2 regions of the Peribacillus muralis genome follow, and region 2 is predicted to be linked to the other one. Evidence: predicted binding sites of a transcription regulator. Region 2 holds the regulator's gene; the other holds the start of a gene.
What was found. Region 2 encodes NrdR, which represses ribonucleotide reductase genes. Its sites were predicted from a motif close to AACACNATATATNGTGTT; they were not measured.

Region 1: the regulator NrdR is predicted to act here: its motif matches at 1,899-1,916, upstream of ABE28_RS15055 (vitamin B12-dependent ribonucleotide reductase).

Annotation. Positions count from the first base shown of each region.
Region 1 is NZ_CP017080.1:3,102,865-3,106,295, reverse strand. Features, by position in the region: gene gcvPB (aminomethyl-transferring glycine dehydrogenase subunit GcvPB) at 1-88, shown strand, start outside; gene ABE28_RS15065 (rhodanese-like domain-containing protein) at 247-630, opposite strand; gene ABE28_RS15060 (lipoate--protein ligase family protein) at 844-1,680, shown strand; gene ABE28_RS15055 (vitamin B12-dependent ribonucleotide reductase) at 2,067-3,431, shown strand, end outside.
Region 2 is NZ_CP017080.1:3,470,852-3,474,282, reverse strand. Features, by position in the region: gene speD (adenosylmethionine decarboxylase) at 622-1,002, shown strand; gene nrdR (transcriptional regulator NrdR) at 1,227-1,688, shown strand; gene ABE28_RS16890 (replication initiation and membrane attachment family protein) at 1,753-3,168, shown strand; gene dnaI (primosomal protein DnaI) at 3,152-3,431, shown strand, end outside.

The DNA.
Region 1 (3,431 bases), 370 kb from region 2:
CGTTCAGGAAGCTCCGCACACAACTGTCATTAAGCGTCTTGATGAAACACTTGCTGCAAGAAAGCCAATTCTGCGTTATCAAGCGTAGCCTTTAATACCTGCAAGTATATGAAAAAAAATCCCAGCCTGTCGGGCGGGGATTTTTTCTTGCTTATGTATCTAGTGAAGAATCCATAAAAGTCCATGCGTGCACTTTCAGTTACAGTAAAGAGGTATATCGAGGCTGAGCCCAGCAAAAGCTTGGGCTTATTTCTTAGCCTTGATTTTCCCTGTCCACATCTTGAAACCGCCTTTTAGGTGATAAAGTTCCCTGTATCCCTTTTTGTATAGCATGGCCGCAGCTCTTCCGCTGATCATTTCGCTTTGGGCATACAAATATACGGGCTTGTCAGGCCTGACTTCCACCAAGCGGGTTTTCATTTGCGTCATGGGGATGTTCCGTGCTCCTAAGATATGACCGTTATCAAATTCATTCGGTTCCCGCACGTCGATCAGCTGCACTTTTCTGTAGTTGGCGATAAACTCGTCCTGTGTCAATGTTTTAACGATTTTACGCTGGCGGTACCAATTAAAAAGTGAATACACAATAACCGCTCCTAAGATGATGAGCAGTGTATATAATATTTCCAAGCATAAAAACTCCCTTCTACCTTAACGAATACAGACAATCTTTATTATATAATTGCTTTACACAATAATCAAAAAGAATTTTCAGCAATTTCAGGATCGAACTTGGTGGCTGTTTCTTTTTTAGAGCGATAAAGTCTGTTAAACTACTACATGTGAGTTTTTTATAGGGTATGACGATTTAGAGATATAGTCTATTTGAAATGAGGGGTAAGGATGACGAAAGAAAAATGGGGTTTTATCGATTCCGGGTATTGTTCACCAGCCTTTAATATGGCGCTGGACGAAGCACTATTGAACTGGCAAAGCCAAGGGGACATTCCTCCCATCATACGCTTTTACGGTTGGGATCCGGCGACATTGTCGATTGGTTATTTCCAGAAGGCAAAAGCGGAAATTGATATTGAGGAAGTCAAACGGCAAGGTCTTGGGTTTGTGCGGAGACCCACAGGAGGAAGAGCGGTCCTGCATGAGCATGAATTGACATATAGCGTAATCGTCCCGGAATCCTATCCTGGCATGCCGAGCACTGTCACCGAGGCATATCGTGTTATTTCAGAAGGCATATTAATGGGGTTCAGGAACCTAGGTTTGGATGCTTACTTTGCAGTGCCTCGAACCGATCAGGAGAAAGCGGCATTAAAAGCGCCGAAGTCTTCCGTCTGCTTCGATGCACCAAGCTGGTATGAACTTGTCGTGGAGGGCAGGAAAGTTGCCGGCAGCGCCCAAACGAGACAAAAGGGAGTCATCCTTCAGCACGGTGCGATTTTACTTGAACTTGATGATGAAAAACTGTTTAGTGTATTTAAATTTTCCAATGACAGGGTTAAAGAGAGAATGCAAAAAAACCTGAAAAATAAAGCAGTGGCGATAAATGACATTGCTGGGAGAAAAATAGGCATACCGGAAGCGAAAGATGCTTTTGAAAAAGGGTTTGCAGAGGGACTGTCCATCGATTTAGTGCCATACACCCTCACTGAAAAGCAAATGCTGGAAGTGAAGGCGATTGCAGAAAGTAAATATGAAAGCGATGAATGGAATTTCATGAGATGAAAGCGAGTTAATGGGCTTTGTAATAAAAAAGTTTTTTCAGATTAATATGACTGAAAGGGCTTTTCCTTGATGGGATAAGCGTAAAAAGGGATGATAAAAAAGCAAGGCTCAAATTAATTGAAATCTGATGAAAATTTATCGTAAATCGACATTTTCCTCCCTTTTGCTAACTATATTAATTGATTAAACGTTTGACAAAATAAAAAGTTATTCAAAAAAACACAATATATAGTGGTTTTAATAATTTGAATCACACTATATGTTGATATTTGGGGTTCGCTATGATAAATTTAGGATACTTGTTTAAGCGAAACGGCATGTAAGGCTACATATAGATTTTTGCATCAGCAAGGACGGATCTTGAAACATATAAAGGAGAGGGAATTATGTCGGTTGTAATAAAAGATGCTTTGAAGGTTGATCTAGAAAGGTTGAATAAGGATATTTCTTTATTTCCCCAGGTTCACCCCGTAACGGCTGATATGAAAATGACGCATAAGGGTGTATCCCGTCTAGTCATGCTTGACCGCTATTCTTTTAAGGATACTGAAAAAATCACGCTCTCGGCAGGCGATTTTGTGGTGCTGACAATTAAGGAGGATCCGAAATTCCCGGCACGGGGCCTCGGTTCCATCGTTGAAATAGATTGGGAAACGAAAAAAGCCAAGGTCTTGGTGGATGAGGAATTCCGCGGCGTATTGGATAATCCTGAAGAAGTCGAGACGGGTATCGTAAACCGCCCGCTGGATATCATCGAAAAGCCGCTTGAAATATTTTATGAGCAAATTGCTAAACGAAATGCAACGGGACTGGCTTCAGTGGAAACAACGGAAGAAAAAAGGACGGAATGGTTCAATAAATTCTATGAGGAATTGAAAAACCTTAATTTTGTTCCAGCAGGACGCGTTTTATATGGTGCTGGTTCCAATACGGATGTTACGTACTTCAACTGCTATGTGATGCCGTTCGTGCCGGATTCGCGTGAAGGCATTTCCGAACATCGGAAACAGGTCATGGAAATCATGAGCCGCGGCGGCGGGGTAGGAACGAATGGATCGACACTTCGTCCAAGAAACACGCTGGCAAAAGGGGTAAATGGAAAATCCTCAGGTTCGGTGTCATGGCTGGATGATATTGCGAAACTGACACATCTTGTTGAGCAGGGCGGCAGCAGGCGCGGTGCTCAAATGATCATGCTTGCTGACTGGCACCCGGATATCGCAGAATTCATCATTTCTAAAATGCAAAACCCACGGATTCTTCGTTATCTGGTGGAAAACACGAAAGATGAAATGATCAAGAAGTATGCGACGGATAAGTTGAAGTTCACTGCCCATAACGAGCAGGAATTGGCGATGTATCAAGGAATCATCAATTATAAAGAAATTCCTGGTCTAGGCGGATTTAACGAGAAAATCATAAGGGATGCGGAGGAAAAGCTCCGTACGGGCGGAACGTACAGCGTTCATAATCCTGATTTTCTGACAGGGGCCAACATTTCGATTTGCTTGACCAAGGAGTTTATGGAAGCGGCAGAACGAGATGAAGAGTATGAATTACGCTTCCCTGATGTTGAAAGCTACAATGCCGAAGAAATGGCCATTTATAATGAAGAATGGCATAAAGTCGGCGATGTTCGTGAATGGGAGAAGCTCGGTCATAAAGTTCGTGTTTATCGTAAAATCCGTGCTAAAGAGCTTTGGAACTTGATTAACATTTGTGCGACTTATTCAGCTGAACCAGGCATTTTC
Region 2 (3,431 bases):
AGATGCCGTCTGCATTTGCAGGCGACATCTTTTTTTGTTCCGCTGTCTTTAGGTAATGGGCAATTACAGTAAGGAATGGGGGGAAAGCTGGATTCCAACTTCTTATGACTCGAGGTTTTTGGCTTTGCATCGATTTTGAGGCGGATTCCCATAAAAATTGCGCTTTTCACACGCTGTCGGAGGCCGTTTCTCGTCACTTTCTTCCTTTACCAGCCAATTTGACCCGGGTTCTCCTCCTAATTACTGCTTTCTGTCACCATTTTGGAGCGTTACTCGCGAGTTCTTAAAACGACCTACATGAAAGTCTTTTTTCAACAGATTGATCTAGTTGCTTACGGTGATGAGGTGTCGCGATAAACTGGAATAAAGGCAATCTTGGCTGCTTGGAAAGCTGATATACCTTTTCCAAATGCAGTTTATCTTTCCAAAACTTCAAATTTGGAGTTGCAAAAAAAATTCAAACAATATATACTATGAATCGTGAACTTCTTCAAAAGACGGTTCGCATGATGGCTACTTAAAGGGTTAGGACCTCTTTGGACTAACTTTCCCCCGTGGTAGTTATCAGAACTAATTTTAATCATTGTAAGGGGGAAGCTTAATATGGAAACAGCTTACACTATGGAAACAATGGGTAGACATGTCATTTCTGAACTTTGGGGTTGTGACTTTGAAAAACTGAACAATATCGATTTGATTGAACAGATATTTGTTGATGCTGCTTTGAAATCAGGTGCAGAGGTACGCGAAGTTGCCTTTCACAAGTTTGCTCCACAAGGAGTCAGCGGGGTTGTCATCATTTCTGAATCACATTTGACGATTCACAGTTTTCCGGAACACGGCTATGCGAGCATTGATGTCTATACATGCGGTAACTTGGATCCGAACATTGCGGCAGATTATATTGCAGAAGCTTTAAATGCGCAAACACGTGAAAACATCGAATTGCCACGTGGATTAGGTCCTGTACAAATGAAAAAAACCAATATAAGTGCCCTATAAAAAACACGTATACACAGAGATGCCATGGGTGCATCTCTTTTTTAATGCAATGATTCGTTCTTTTCAGAAGGTCCTGAAATAAAGGAAGATAACGGCTGCTGCCTTCAAGTTACACTTTTTACTTGTACTGGCCGTTCCTTTTAATATAAGATTGAGCTAGAAGATAAATTACTTGGGGAACATTTAGATAGGGGAGTCCTACATAAAATACGGAGCTGATAATGATGAAATGCCCATCATGTCAATATAATGGAACAAGAGTGCTCGATTCCAGGCCAGTCGATGAAAGCAAATCGATTCGACGTCGCCGTGAATGCGAGGCATGTGGTTTTCGGTTCACGACATTTGAAAAGGTGGAGGAAACACCGCTTATTGTAGTCAAAAAAGGCGGGACACGCGAAGAGTTCAGTCGTGATAAAATCCTGCGTGGCTTAATCAGGGCTTGCGAAAAACGTCCGGTTCCCTTGAAGGAGCTAGAGCAAATTACCAGTTATGTAGAGAAAGAACTGCGCAACCAGGGCATATCGGAAGTGAAAAGCGACAATGTCGGCGAAATGGTGATGGACAAGCTGGCGGAAGTCGATGAGGTTGCCTATGTAAGGTTCGCATCCGTCTATCGGCAATTTAAAGATATCAATGTCTTTATCGATGAACTGAAGGATTTGATCAATAAAGAAAGAAAGTAGAGCTGAAGATTCACTTTGGCTCTTTTTTCACTACATCTTTTGAAAGGTTTGAATGGAGATGTCAATGCATTGGCAAGAATTGCTCCCAGCGGATTCATACTTGGTTTCATCTGCGGGGCTGCTTCATGATTATGATCGGAAAATACTGACCCGACTATATCAACCTCTTATTGGACCTATCTGCATCAGCCTATACATGACGCTGTGGAGTGAGCTTGAGGAAAACAGGTTATGGTCGGAAACCTCCTCACATTATCAATTGATGAATACCATCGGCATGAAGTTAGGCGACATTTATGAAGCACGTCTATTACTGGAGGGAATAGGCTTGCTGAATGTATATAAGCAATCGAAGAATGATTCGAAGGAATTCATCTATGAATTGAACCCGCCGCTGTCCCCTCAGCAGTTTTTCACGGATGGGATGCTGAATATCTACTTATACAAAAAAATTGGCAAAGCGCAGTTCAACCGGTTAAAGCGATTCTTTTGTGATGATCAAATTGGGACAGATCAATATGACCGGGTGACGAAATCTTTTGCGGAAGTCTTCTCATCCGATCATTTGGACTCTTTATATGTAACCGACGAAGCGAAAAATGAATGGAAGCCAGTGCCTGAGCAGCAATTCATTGACCGGGTGGATGGGGTCGAGCCTTCGGGATTCGATAGCCTATTCGATTTTGAGCTGTTATTTGCAGGAATGAAATCCTCGATCGTACCAAAAAAGGCCTTTACGCCGAAAATTAAAAGCACGATTGCCAAACTTGCTTTTTTATATGGCATCGATCCGCTCGAAATGCAAAAGCTAGTGATGGATGCCGTTTCATTGGATGATGAGATCGATGAGGAGAATCTTCGAAAAGCGGCAAGGGATTGGTACCAAATCGAACGGCAGGCAGATATGCCGTCCCTTGTCAATCGTGTGCAGCCTATTCGTGAGCGGACACAAAAAGAAGAACCGAAAACACAGGAACAAGAGCTGATCCGCCATTTGGAAACAATCTCACCGCGCGAGCGGCTAATGCAGCTTTCCGGTGGTGCAGAGCCATCAAGCGGAGATTTGAAGGTCGTGGAAGGCGTGATGATCAATCAAAAGCTCAATCCTGGCGTCGTCAATGTCCTGATAGAATATGTCATGCTCAAAACGGATATGAAATTCTTGAAGGGCTATGTGGAGAAGCTGGCAGGCCATTGGGCACGCCTGAAGGTTTCCACCGTCATCGAGGCGATGGAGCTAGCCAAAAATGAACACCGTAAATATCAGGACTGGGCTCAAGGCAGCAGGAATGCGGCCAAAGGCGGAAGGAAAAAGGCAATTCGGGAAGAAGTGGTTCCGGAATGGCTCGAGAAAAAGGAAACAGCTGTGCAGGAGCAGAAAGCTGATCAGCCTGAACTCGATGCCCAAAAACGTGATCTTCAGGAGAAATGGAAGCAATGGAAAGCAGGAGGTGAAATGAACGATGGAAAAGATCAATAGATCGCTTAATAAATTGGCGAATACGAACCAATTTCAACAGCGTTACGAAAAGCTTAAACAGGAGATTTTTGCAGACGAGCAAGTCCGGCTTTACTTGAATGCCAACAGTTCGACCGTCACGAAGGAAATGATCGATAAAAACCTCGGAAAGCTTTATGAATTCACTTCACAAAGCAATAAGTGCGACAAATGCCCGAGCTTGGATGGCTGCATCAATATGATGCATGGATATTATCCGAAACTGGTCGTTCAAGGGAAGGCAT